3 regions of the Gordonia otitidis genome follow, and region 3 is predicted to be linked to each of the others. Evidence: predicted binding sites of a transcription regulator. Region 3 holds the regulator's gene; each other region holds the start of a gene.

Region 1 (4,596 bases), 2.5 Mb from region 3:
TCTACGACACGAGCCAGCTCGCGATCCCGAGTGATCGTGTCGACCCCGAACTCCTTCGCTCCCCGTCACATTGGGATATCGCCGCGATCAGGCGGTTCATGCTGTTCTTCGGGCCACTGAGTTCGTTGTTCGACTTCTTGACGTTCGCGGTGATGCTTCACGTCTTCCACGCCGGGGCGAGCGAGTTCCATACCGCATGGTTCGTCGAATCCCTGTGTACTCAGACGTTGATCGTGTTCGCCATCCGAACACGTCGAATTCCCTTCCTACGCAGTCGGGCAGGCGGCTGGCTGATCGCTTCGGTTCTCGTGGTGGTGGCGATCGGCATCGCGCTGCCGTTCACGCCGCTTCGTCATATTCTCGGGTTCGTCGTACTCCCATGGACCTTCTACGTCTTTCTCGCTTCGATGGTGGTGGCCTATCTCGTGCTCGTCGAACTCGCCAAGCGCGTCTACTACACGTCACTGACGTTCCACCCCCAGATGCCACGACGTTGGCGCGACGAAGCGCACCACATCCAGCGTCGCGCTGCCCGGTTCACCACAGTCGGTCATGCACCGAGACAGGCGACGACCTCACTGTCGGCCACCTCACCAAAGTCGTGATACGACAGGCCGACCGCGCGGAAGGGGGCAGGGACGTCGACGCACACGACACGATCGACGGACGCGTCAGTCTCGAATCTGTGCACCGCATCTCGCGGGGCCACCGGTACGGCGACGACGACACCGACGGCTCCTGCCGCCCGCACGGCACGCACGGCGACGGCCATCGTCGCACCCGTCGCGATGCCGTCGTCGACCAACACCACAACACGGCCCGGGAACGAAATCGGCTGTCGCCCAGCACGATACGTGTTCTCGCGTTGTACGCGCAGCTTGTTCTCCGCGCCGATGATCTCACGCAACTGCTCGGCCGACACTCCGAGTCGACGCGGCACGTCGTCGGTGATCAGTACCTGCCCCGCGGCGACCGCGCCCATCGCGAACTCAGGCTGATCGGGCGCGCCGATCTTGCGCACCACGAGTACGTCCAACGGTGCGTCGACCGCGTTGGCCACCTCACGTCCGACGGGTATGCCTCCCCGGGCGAGCCCGACGACGATCAACGGTGGCCTGTCCCCGCCGGCAGATCGGAATCCGTTCTCCCGCAACGCGTCAGCAACGAGCGGACCCAGCACACGACCGGCGTCGACCCTGTCAGTGAACACGACCGTGACCGACATCGGCGTCTTCCCGGACCGTCCCGGCGTCCGAACCGACCGCAGGTCCGACCTTGGCGGAGAAACTCGGTATCTCCCGCAGGTCGACGCTCGCCTCATAGGTTCGGTCGTAGCCCGTAGAGCAGATGCGCCAGCCGTCGTCGGTACGACGGTAGGAATCCGTATAGAACGCAGCACCGATCATCATGAACGAGAACGCGGGCACGATCACGCGGTCCTGCAGGTACCACCTGCCGCTTGCGGTGTCGCCGTCGATGAGGATCTCCGGATGGCTCACCCGGTGTTCGGTGATGACACCCGGCCCGACAGAGGTGCGCATGTACCCGACGAGTTCGTCGCGGTCAGCGAACGACAGCGACTCGCCGTACTCGCCGACGACGTCCTCGGTGAGCGTCTCGGCGAAAGCGACCCAGTCCTTGGTGTCGAGAGTTCTCAGATACCGGTACTTCAGTGCCTTGACGGCCTCGAGATCGTCCATGATCCACGTCTACTCCGTGCGGACATCCTTGATGGCGGGATTGGTGGAGGAAGCGCTCGGCAGTACCGGAACACCTACTTCTTCCTGGTGCCCGGCAGCACTCCGGCGTCGATGACGGCCTTCACGTACGGACGCGTTCGCTCCAACAGAGCCTCGACGCCTGCACCTGACCATGCCTGGCCGGTGACGGCATCGGTCTCGATTTCGATGGTGCGGTACAGATCCATGCCGGACTCGGTCAACTGGTGCGCGTCGTCGGTTCTCGTCGCCAGCCCACGACTGACGAGCCGATCGACGGACGCCTCCCAGTTGTCGTCCGACCAACCGCGTGTCAGTTGTGTCAGCTTTCGACCCAGAACTCGACGACGGATCGACGGGTCGGGCAGTTGCGCCTCGTGGAATGCGGCCGCATCGAGTCCGTCGAGTCCATGGGTCACGAGCACCGCGATGTGGTTGTCACCCCGCCACTCCCGTAGTACGGCGAGCGCATGCCACAGCGCGAGGTGTGGTGTCTCCGGCGGCGTGGAGGCGGCCCAGGAGGCTGCGAGAGGTCTGCCGCCGAGTGGCAGATCCGATGCGATGTCGAGGTAGCGCTCGGCCAACGCCGACATCTCCGGATCATCGAGCTTGTCCCCGAGGATGTCGCGGAGCACTGAGTCGAGCATCTGCTCGCGACGGCGCGCGACCATCTCGACTCCCACAGCGCGTGCCGACTCCCAGGCCGTCGTGATCAGGTCGGGCGCGAAGTTGTAGAACGACGAGACCACCACCGGGGCGGAACATTCACCGAGAGGCGCCCCGCGTGCCCCGACGTAGAACGCGTGTGCATCGAGACCCGTGTCCTCCTGCGCAGCCGTGAGTCCAGGATTGAAGTACGCGAGGACGTGGAATGGCTCGAGCGTTTCGTACGCGAGTCTGGCGTGAGAGGCCGAGGTGTCGTCGGCGGTGATGACCATGTGACCCAGCCTCGCGTCCGGCACCTCCAGAGTCAAGGAGGTGGGCGTCCGTCGACGCATATATCGCTGCACCGCAGATAATTTCGATGAATATCCGAATTCTTCTTGACATAACTCGAGGCGGAGCTACTCTGGATATAGAACATTTGTTCGTATCGAATCGGGGTGGCGATGGGTACACACGAGCCGGGAGACGACGCACTGGGCGCCGAGAATCCGGTTGCCGAGGACGCTGGAGTCCATATCCAAGAACCGCACGCGCAGAACCCAATTGCGTTGTACGAGCAGCTACATGCGCTGCTCGATCAACTCGACGAGGTCGACACCACCACTGCCCCCGAAGCCGAGGTCGCTGCGATGGCCATCGAGCACGAACGCGCGGTGCGGCGCATGATCTCCATCGGCAACGATCGGATCATGGATGTCTCCGATCGTGCCGCTTACCGTTCGGTCGGCGTGATCTCGTTGCGCGACTTCATGTTGGGGCCACTGCGTATCCCCAACGCATACAAGCGAATGCGCACGATGGAAGCCGTCTGCGAGACCTACACGATCACCGGCGACAAGAAGCCGCCCGTGTATCCACAGCTCGCTGCGGCACTTCGCGAGGGCACGCTCGGGGTCGAGCACCTCGGCACAGCTCTCGAGGTGTTGAACAAGATCCCCGAGAACCTCGATCCGGAAGACCTCAACCGCGCAGAGGCAGAGGTGGTCGACTTCTCGCAGAAGCTGACGCCTCGCCAGATCATCGCCGCGGGAACGCGATTGCTCGCCCACCTCGACCCTGATGGCACGATCACCGACGACAAAGACCGCAAACGTCAACGCAGACTGACCGTCGGAAACCAAGACGCACAATCGATGTCACAGTTGCTCGCCACGCTCGACCCCACAACCCGAGCCATGCTCGACGTCGTCCTCGCCGCGTGGGCGGCGCCCGGCATGAACAATCCCGACGACGACGCCTCCCCGACCGGCTCGAGTGTGGATGTCGACGCCGAGATACTCACCGAAGCTGCCGCACGCGACAACCGAACGCCTGCGCAACGCAATCACGACGCGCTCGGCGCACTACTCAAGGCGGTCCTCGACGGCGGGCTCATCGGCGCGAGCCACCGCGGGCTACCACCGCACCTGATCGTGCGGATCTCCGACACCCAACTGCGGGAGTACGCGGGCGTCGCACAAACCACGACCGGCGCCGACATCCCCATGCCCGACCTCATCCGGCTCGCGGCACAGTCAGTGATGCACCTGGCCGTCTTCTCCGAACACACCGGGGCGCCGCTCTACCTCGGAACGTCCAAGCGGCTGGCCAGCCAGTCACAGCGGTTCATGCTGTTCGCCGGTTACGGCGGCTGCTCCAAGCCCGACTGCCCCGCCCCATTCAGCCACGTCGAGATCCATCACGCCGAGCAGGACTGGGCTCGTGGTGGACGCACCGACATCGACGAGCTCGCCCCAGCCTGCGGTCCCCACAACCGCGCAGTCGGAGACAAGCCCGAGCAGTTCACCACCGAGAAGATTTACGACGGCCCGGACCGGGGCCGCTACGGATGGCGCCCGAACAGCAATCCAATGGGAACAACGAGCTCCTTACGCACCAACCACATGCATGATCTGGGCAGCATCGTCGACGATCGACTTCTCCGACGACGCGCCGAGTTCACGTCCCCACCCGCTGAGAGCTCACCCGACGGCAGCTATCCCACCGGCATCGCCGACGAGATCATCTCGATGCTGCGCGCCGGGACGCTCGTGAGCGTCGGCGACTACGAAGCCGCCTGACCTGCCACGGCCTCGCTACCGGACCGGAACCCTTCCGGCCCGGTAGCAGGCGTGCCCGCGTTGCGCGGTGGTTAATTCGGCGGCCTCCTGTTGCGGAATTCGCGTCGATCCCGCACATTTGTCCGCAGTTGACCATATGGTCAACTGACGGG
Region 2 (4,596 bases), 1.1 Mb from region 3:
TCCTGCCGCAGGGAGTACCCGCGTGGCGGAGCAAATCAGATGATTTCGACGCCGTGGCGCTCGAGGCCTTCGCCGAGATCGACACACACTGGCACGATCAACTGGCCGGACTCGACATCGCCGTCGACGAGATCCCGCGGCTGCTGCCCCGCGACCCCGACACCGTGCAATGGCCCGACGAGGTGACCGCGGACGGAGCCGTTCCACTGGCCAGACTGATGCCCGCGGGCGTCGACGTCCACGGGGCGCCCACCCGAGCGCAGATCATCCTCTTCCGTCGCCCACTGGAGAGTAGAGCCAAACGGGGTGAGGAGTTACTCGACCTCGTACACGAGGTCCTGGTACAACAAGTCGCAACTCACCTGGGCCTCGACGAGGAGACCATCGACCGGGGACCGGAGTAGAGCGCAGCCGAACACGACCGCGGAGCTGAATACAACCTTGCCCGGACCGCGTCGGATCAGATGATGCCGCGCTTGAGGCGACGGCGCTCGCGCTCAGACAATCCACCCCAGATACCGAAGCGCTCGTCGTTGTGCAGGGCGTACTCGAGGCATTCTGCTTTCACCTCGCAGCCCTGGCAGATGCGCTTGGCCTCGCGCGTCGATCCACCCTTCTCCGGGAAGAAGGCCTCGGGATCGGTCTGCGCGCACAGCGCGCGGTCTTGCCACTGATCCTCGATGACGTCGAACAAGTCCTCGAAGTCGTTGGGCACCAAGGACAGATGTCGATGCTGCGAGATCTCGTCGCTCCCGGATGACACGTCAGGTGTTCCGATCATCGAAACATCAACGGGCCCAAGGGTTGTGAAGTTCGGATCCTCACTCACCGGGGACTGCATCTCGGAATGTCCATGCGGTTCAAGGGGATTGCCGATCGCGTTGTCGAATGCCATCGTCGGCGCCTCCTGCCTGGGAAGTCGTTTTTCTCTGTCGTCAGAGCGGCGCGGCATCGGTGCCACACCGCCACTCATACCCGTACATTTCGATCTTCACCAAGTGTCCGGCGCGATCTGGCACCACCACGGTGTCGGACCAACCTTTCCGCATTCGAACAAGTGATCGAACTTCGTTGCTGTGCACCGATTCTCGATCTCGAACCAGAAATGACACTGATGTGATTAGACACGCCAGAGACCTGTTCGGTCAAGTTGAATCGAAATATTCCTTAATACCATCGACCGACAGGAACTCCCCGCGCGACACGAGTTGTGTTGCACGGACTCGTGAATGTCACATCGAACGCGAACAGCGAGCAGAGCGTCGTGGTCCATGGTATCGACTCGATCCGCACTCACTAGAGTGGGTCGTTGTGAAGGTGACGGTACTCGTCGGCGGTGTCGGCGGAGCACGCTTTTTGTCCGGGGTCCGCGAATTGCTCGGTCCGACGCCGTTCCCGGCTGTCGCGGCCGACGGGGAGTCGACCGACGGGAAGTCGGACGACAGGAAGTCAAACGACGGGGGCCACGAGATCACCGCAGTGGTCAACGTCGGCGACGACGCGTGGATGCACGGCGTACGGATCTGTCCCGATCTCGACACCTGTATGTACACGCTCGGCGGCGGAATCGACCCCGAACGTAGTTGGGGTCGCGCAAACGAGACCTGGCATGCCAAGGAAGAGCTCGCTGCCTACGGGGCAGATCCCGACTGGTTCGGCCTGGGCGACCGCGACCTCGCGACCCATCTGATCCGCACGCAGATGCTCGACGCCGGATACCGGCTGTCGGACGTCACCGCGGCGCTCTGCCGCCGATGGCAGCCGGGAGTTCGGTTGTTGCCTGCAACCGACGAGCGCCACGAGACACACGTCGTGGTCTCCAAACCCGGTGGGCAAGAAGGTGAACGGGTAGCCATCCATTTCCAGGAGTGGTGGGTTCGTCATCGTGCGCAGATCCCGACCTTCGGATTCGCGCAGGTCGGCTCGGACGACACCGCGCCTGCACCCGGCGTCGCCGAGGCGATCGCGGAGGCGGACGTCGTTCTGCTCGCGCCGAGCAATCCGGTCGTCAGCATCGGCGCCATCGTCAGCGTTCCCGGAATTCGCAGCGCATTACGCACCACGTCGGCGCCGGTGGTCGGCATCTCCCCCGTCATCGACAACCGGCCACTCCGGGGCATGGCCGACGAGTGCCTGTCGGTCATCGGTGTCGAGTCCTCCGCGGAAGCCATCGCCGCGCACTACGGAGCCCGCAGCGGCAACGGCATCCTCGACGGCTGGCTCATCGCCGACGGCGACACCGCACACGTCGACGGAATCGCGATCGGGGCGGCTCCATTGCTGATGACCGACCCACAGGCCACCGCCGCGATGGTCCGGGACGCCTGCGCCCTCGTCGGGGTCGACGTCCCGGACGTACCACGGCAGGTGTCGAACGGCGGCGCCCGGTGACGGCCGACCACGCCCCGGCGAACGCGGAACGGCTCGTCGACGACCACCGGGCACCGGCCTCACTGGAGATCATCCCCATCCTCGGCCTGCCCGAGTTCGACACCGCCACCGACCTGGCGTCGGAGATCGTGCGCGCCGCGCCGTGGCTACGCGATGAGGACGTACTCGTCGTCACCAGCAAGGTCTTCTCCAAGACAGAGGGGCGGATGGTTGCGGCACCTGTCGACCCTGACGAGCGTGATGCGCTGCGCCGCAAGCTGATCGATGACGAATCAGTGCGCGTTCTGGCGCGAAAGAACCGCACACTCATCACCGAGAACAGGCTCGGCCTCGTCCAGGCCGCCGCTGGTGTCGACGGCTCCAACGTGCCGACGGATCAGATCGCGCTACTGCCCACCGACCCCGACGGAAGCGCCCGGAAGCTACGGGAGGCCATCACCCGCCTCACCGGCGTGCACGTCGCGGTCGTCGTGACCGACACCATGGGGCGTGCGTGGCGCACCGGGCAGACCGATGTCGCCATCGGCGCGTCCGGAATCGCCGTCACCCACCCCTACGAGGGTGGCCAGGACGCGTACGGGAATCCGTTGCTCGTCACCGATATCGCGGTCGCCGACGAGATCGCCTCGGCAGCCGACCTGGTGAAGGGCAAGCTCGACGGGGTCCCCGTCGCCGTGGTGCGGGGGCTCCGTGTACACGACGACGGGTCCTCGGCGGCCCACCTCGTCCGGCCCGCCGACGAGGACCTGTTCCGACTCGGCACCCAGGAGGCGATCGCGCAGGGCAGGGTCGAGGCGGTTCGCACCCGACGTTCCGTCCGGCACTTCTCCCCCGAGCCGGTAGACCCTGACGCGCTCAGGGCGGCGATCGCCGACGCACTGACAGCCCCCGCACCCCACCACACACATCCGTTCCGTTTCGTCTGGGTGCGCTCAGAGGAACGTCGCCGCGCCCTTCTCGACGCCATGGCGGTCGCCTGGCGCGCCGACCTCACCGTCGACGCCAAGACCCCGGAGTCGATCGACAAGCGTGTGAGCCGCGGTCGGATACTGTACGACGCACCGGAACTGGTGATCCCCATGCTCACCGGCGACGGCGCGCACACGTATCCGGACTCGCGTCGCAACGCCGCCGAACGCACCATGTTCACCGTCGCCGCCGGTGGCGCCGTCGCCAGCCTGCTCGTCGCGCTGTCAGCGCGCGGCATGGGCAGTTGCTGGGTGGGATCGACGATCTTCGCGCCCGACGTCGTACATCGTGAGCTCGACGTCGACCCGTCATGGCAGCCGCTGGGTGCCGTCGCCGTCGGACACCCCGCCGAATCGCATCCGCTGCGCGAGCCCGCCCCGACCGACGAGTGGGTGATCGAACGATGAGCTCACAGTCCGTCCACGCGTCCGCCGTCGAGCTTCTGCGATCGTGGAACGCCTCAGAGCCGGAACAGGATTCGCTTCGTCATACCTACCTCGCGTTCCTCCACGCGCAGCCGGATGCGTGCCTGCGACGCAACGTCCCAGGCCATCTCACCGCGTCGACGATCGTGTTCGACGCCGCCTACACCCATGTCCTGCTGACGCTGCATCCGCGCGTGGGCAAGTGGATTCAGCTCGGCGGGCACTGCGAGGACACCGATGACTCGATCGGCGAAGCCGCACTGCGTGAGGCGCGCGAGGAGTCGGGCATCGACAACCTGGAGCTCGGCGGCCTGGCGCAACTGCACACCCACCCCATCACGTGCTCGCTCGGTGTGCCGACCCGGCATCTCGACGTCCGCTTCGCCGCTGTCGCGCCGCCGCAGGCTGGTGGCGGGCTCCCGCGCTTCGAGGTGAGCTCGGAATCCGATGACCTCCGGTGGTGGCCCGTGGACGATCTGCCGTCGGACGACGGCACCGAGATCCAGAGTCTCGTCGACGCAGCGCTGAGTCGCGGGCCGGACCGAACCACGTAGTCCGCGCAGAATCCTCGCCTCGGTGTCTTCCCCTGCTGTCTTCGCGCAGTGCGCGACGAATGGCGCGTGACGCGGCGGTCAGACGTGAGTGCCCTTACCGACGGTGACCACTTCACCGTTGCTCACCGCGAACCGCTCGCGGTCGGCGACAAGGTCGACACCGACCTGTTCACCGTCGGAGATCACGACGTTCTTGTCGAGAATCGCGTGGCGGACGACGGCACCCTTCCCGATCCGTACACCTGGCATCAAGACGC
Region 3 (4,596 bases):
GTTCGAGTTCTACGATCAGCGCATCGGCACCGAGGTCACATCCGCGCGTCACTTCGACACCTGGTGGAAGAAGGCGAGGAGATCCGATGCGACACTCCTCGACCTGACTCCAGAGGACGTGGCCGCAGACGTCCACGTCGCGGACGCCGACTATCCCGGAGCGTGGCAACAGGGCGACACCCGGTACCGCCTGCGGTACAGGTTCGAGCCCGGCGCGCCGGACGACGGTGTGTCGGTACTGATTCCGCGTCCGCTACTGCGCCACGTTCGCCCGGCGGGCTTCGACTGGCTGGTACCGGGGATGCGCAGCGAACTCGCGACCGAGCTGATCAAAACGCTGCCCAAGCCCATCCGAAAGACGATGGCGCCCGCCCAGCGGTTCGCCGACCTCGCGCTGTCGCGGCTCACTCCGCGCAAAGAGCCACTGACCGTCGGCCTCGCCCGGGAGTTGTCGACGATCACCGGACATCCGATCGCGCCGGAGGACTTCGCACCGGAACGCCTTCCGGCATACCTACGGATGAATTTCGTCGTGATCGACGAGAAGGAGGAGTCGGTAGCCACCGGTAAGTCACTCGCCGAACTGCGTACCCGTGTCGACGGCGACTCCCCACAGCCCGCGCCGCGTCGCACCTATTCGTCGTGGACAGCGGACGGGATCGGAACGCTCGACGACTCTGTCGTCACCACCGTTGCGGGGCAGCAGATCACGCGGTACCCCTCACTCGAGGTCGTCGCCGGGCCGGAGGGCACCCGGGGCGTCGCACGAACACTCGCCACCACCGACGCCCAGCGGCGCGCACAGCTGGGCGCCGCGGTCATCGAACTCCTCGATCACGCCATCGCGCCGCTGTCGCGCAAGATCAGCGCAGGACTCGATCCGTCGGACAGACTGGCGCTCAGTCAGAGCCCATACGAGAAACCCGACGCGCTGTATTCGGACTGCACCCGACGGGCTATCCGCGACATCGCGCCTGCCGCAGCCGACCTCGGATCGATACGTACACCGGCGGCCTTCGACGACCTCGTCGCCACGCTGCGTTCCCGAGTCGCCGCGGCAGCACCCGACTACTTCGCGCTCGCTGTTGCAGTCTTCCGTGAAATAGCACCGCTGCGCGCTGAGATCGACCGGCACTCAGGCCGGGTCGCGGCAGATGACGTCGCCGAACAGTTGGCCGACCTCGTCTTCGATGGATTCGTCCTCGCCACAGGCCGTGAACACCTTCAACACGTGCCGCGGTATCTGAGGGGTGCACGCCAGCGACTGGAGCAACTTCCCGCTGCCGCGGCGCGTGATCGGGACGGACTGGCCACCATCGACCGTGTCACGGAACGGTGGAACCAACGCCTCGCCCAACTTCCCGAGGCCAGGCGCGATGTGGTGAACGAGGAAGCACACTGGCTCGTCGAGGAACTCCGGGTGAGTCTCTTCGCCCAGAAACTGGGCACCGCATACCCGATTTCGGAGAAGCGAGCTCTACGAGCTCTGGACCGCCTCAGCTGACACCGCGGCCGGGGAGGTCGCCGCGTTCGAATCGTCGGGAGTGGCACCAGCGTGGTCGGCGTCGGGGCCACCCGGTGCGGCATCGTCGTCCGCGGTGTTTCGCGACCCGGTGAGAGTGCCCTGCAGGTCGTCGATCTCGCGCTGGAAGTCGTCAAGCGAGTCGAAGGAACGGTAGACCGACGCGAAACGCAGATACGCCACCTCGTCGAGGTCGCGAAGGGGTCGGAGGATGGCCAAACCGACCTCGTTGCTGGGTATCTCGGCGGAACCGGACGCCCGTACCGCATCTTCGACCTGCTGGGCCAGTTGCGCCAGGTCGTCTTCGTTCACGTGTCGTCCCTGACAGGCGCGGCGGACTCCGCGCATCACCTTTTCCCTGCTGAACGGCTCCGTGACCCCGTTTCGTTTCACCACGGCGAGCACCGCACTCTCCACAGTGGAGAACCGGCGACCACATTCACTGCAGGCGCGGCGGCGTCGGATCGCCTGTCCCTCGTCGGCGACACGCGAATCGACGACCTTGGTGTCTTCGTTCTTGCAAAACGGGCAGCGCATGTAGTCCTCGTGCAAATCTCGGGACGCATCGGCTCCGCAGGTCTCGACCCGGTCGATCGTCAGACGACCGACGGGCTCGAGACCGAGGCGGTGACCGTGTCGGTTTCCGACTGGACCCTGTGGCATCGAGAATACCGCCCTGTTCTCAGCGATAGGTCGGCGTGAGCAGGGGTTGCCCCACGCGCAGGCCACTCGACGGCAGATCATTGAGATCGACGATCTCGTCGATCACAGTCTGGCGAGGTACATCGGGTGCGACCCGCTGCGCGATCGAACTCAGCGAATCGCCCGCACGCACGTGCACGACCTGCGTCGACGTCGCTGTCGGCGTGGTGGCGCGCTGGTAGTCGGCACCGACGACACCGACGACCCAGACGGTCAGTGCGAGTCCGACGCCTGCGAGCACCGCCAACAGCGTCGCCCGCCGACGACGAGCGGCGGTCAACTCGCCGACTCCGCCGGCACAGCGAGTGCCGACCGGGCGTGCGGTCACCGCTGCCTGCGCAGGACGATTCCGAGGCGCAACGCCCGCGTGGGAGTTTCGGCCCGTCCCCCGCGCCGCACGGTCGGTGGTCACACCATGGCCCGTCGACACTCGTCGAGGCGCGGCACGACGCGCGGACGTCCGCACGGGCGTCGGCGCGAACGCGGACGTGGCCCTGGCCGTGGTCGGGGCCGGCGGGGTTGTCAGGGGGGTCTGCAGAGAGGACTCCGGGCGGGCGTCCAGGGGGCTCAACAGGGTGGTCATCGCTACCTCCAGTGCTCGATCATGCGTTCGATGAACGGATGTTCGAGTTCTATCACGGGGGTCTGACAAAGTCGTGCGACACGTCGAACAAATGTTTGATGTTGTCGGAGGCCTCGGATAGTCTCGGCGCCAGATGATGCACCGCGGACCGGTCTCGACACGACCGAGCCGATTCCCGAGCAGCGGTACCCCGACCACAGCACACATCCGGAAAGGACGGATTCGATGACAGAGAAGTCACGGCGCGGCCCGTCGGCGCCGAAAGGCAGCGGTCGCGGCGTCGCCGCCAAGAAGAGTGGGGGTGATGCCGAACCGCAGATCGATCCGGCTGCCGCCGAGGCATCACTGACGGATCGGCAACGCGGCGTTCTCGACGTGATCCGCAAGTCGGTGCGCGAACGCGGCTATCCGCCCAGCATTCGTGAGATCGGCGATGCCGTCGGCCTCACGTCGACCTCCTCGGTCGCCCACCAGCTGCGCACGCTCGAACGCAAGGGTCTCCTCAAGCGTGATGCCAACCGCCCCCGTGCGGTGAACGTCTCCGAGGCTCCTGACGCGATGCACTCGGACGCGGTCAACGGAGATCTCCCCACGCCCACCTTCGTTCCGGTTCTCGGACGGATCGCGGCCGGCGGGCCGATCCTCGCGGAGGAAGCGGTCGAAGATGTGTTCCCGCTGCCGCGCGAACTCGTCGGCGAGGGCTCACTGTTCCTGCTCCGGGTGGTCGGCGAATCGATGATCGATGCCGCCATCTGCGACGGGGACTGGGTGGTGGTTCGTCAGCAGAACGTCGCCGACAACGGCGACATCGTCGCGGCGATGATCGACGGCGAGGCGACAGTGAAGACCTTCAAGCGCAAGGACGGACACGTGTGGCTGATGCCGCACAATCCGCTCTTCGATCCGATCCCCGGCGACGACGCCGCCATCCTCGGCAAGGTCGTGACGGTGATGCGACGGGTCTGACGCCCGTCGATCATCGCGTGCCGCTCCTCAGTCGTCGAGGTGCTCGGCGGCCGCGCGGCGGGCGAGAGCCGGGCTCGTGGTCTGGAGTACTGCAGCGGCCGCTGCCCGACACTGGTCGAGTGTCACCGTCGACAGCTTTGCTCCCACCGCGGGCGTTGCGGCCGGAGCAGCCGACAACGAGGTGACACCGAGTCCGACGAGCACACACGCCAACGCCGGATCGGCCGCTGCCTCACCGCAGACTCCCACAGGCTTGTTCAGCTCTGCCCCGGCATCAGCGACCTGCGCGATCAACGCGAGCACGGCGGGTTGCCACGGATCGGTCAGTTCGGCCAGTTCCGCGGACATGCGGTCGGCGGCCATCGTGTACTGCGTCAGGTCGTTGGTTCCGATCGACACGAAGTCGACCTCGGCCAGGATCGCCCGAGCGAGGATCGCCGCTGCGGGGATCTCGATCATCACGCCGGCAGTCAGACCACGTTCGCGCACCATGCCCGCGAACTGTGCAGCCTCCGCGGCGGTGGCGATCATGGGCGCCATCACCCAGGGCCGCGACCCCGTTTCGGTCGCGGCGCGTGCAATCGCATCGAGCTGTCCGCGCACGATCTCGGGGTGATCCGCGGCGATCCGGTTGCCCCGCACCCCGAGCGCTGGATTCGCCTCGTCGGGGTGCTCGATGAACGCCAACGGTTTGTCCGAACCCGCATCCAGCGTCCTGATGACGACCTTCTGGCCATCGAACGCATCGAGCACGTCGCGATAGAGTCGCGTCTGCTCGTCGACGCTCGGCTCGTCGCCCCGGTCGAGAAACGCCAACTCGGTG

The links. Region 3 encodes LexA, which represses DNA repair genes until DNA is damaged. Its sites were predicted from a motif close to CGAACANNTGTTCG; they were not measured.
Region 1: the regulator LexA is predicted to act here: its motif matches at 2,796-2,809, upstream of LK459_RS11325 (DUF222 domain-containing protein).
Region 2: the regulator LexA is predicted to act here: its motif matches at 1,051-1,064, upstream of cofD (2-phospho-L-lactate transferase).

Annotation. Positions count from the first base shown of each region.
Region 1 covers NZ_CP085974.1:2,514,461-2,519,056, reverse strand. Annotated here, with positions in the region: gene mgtA (magnesium-translocating P-type ATPase) at 1-605, shown strand, start outside; gene LK459_RS11340 (phosphoribosyltransferase) at 551-1,225, opposite strand; gene LK459_RS11335 (nuclear transport factor 2 family protein) at 1,200-1,700, opposite strand; gene LK459_RS11330 (SCO6745 family protein) at 1,775-2,656, opposite strand; gene LK459_RS11325 (DUF222 domain-containing protein) at 2,828-4,444, shown strand.
Region 2 covers NZ_CP085974.1:3,898,807-3,903,402, reverse strand. Annotated here, with positions in the region: gene LK459_RS17890 (metallopeptidase family protein) at 1-404, shown strand, start outside; gene LK459_RS17885 (WhiB family transcriptional regulator) at 461-724, opposite strand; gene cofD (2-phospho-L-lactate transferase) at 1,312-2,391, shown strand; gene LK459_RS17875 (coenzyme F420-0:L-glutamate ligase) at 2,388-3,767, shown strand; gene LK459_RS17870 (NUDIX hydrolase) at 3,764-4,339, shown strand; gene glgC (glucose-1-phosphate adenylyltransferase) at 4,418-4,596, opposite strand, start outside.
Region 3 covers NZ_CP085974.1:5,032,794-5,037,389, forward strand. Annotated here, with positions in the region: gene hrpA (ATP-dependent RNA helicase HrpA) at 1-1,504, shown strand, start outside; partial or broken gene nrdR (transcriptional regulator NrdR) at 1,625-2,059, opposite strand; gene LK459_RS22775 (LysM peptidoglycan-binding domain-containing protein) at 2,205-2,807, opposite strand; gene lexA (transcriptional repressor LexA) at 3,126-3,773, shown strand; gene ptsP (phosphoenolpyruvate--protein phosphotransferase) at 3,801-4,596, opposite strand, start outside.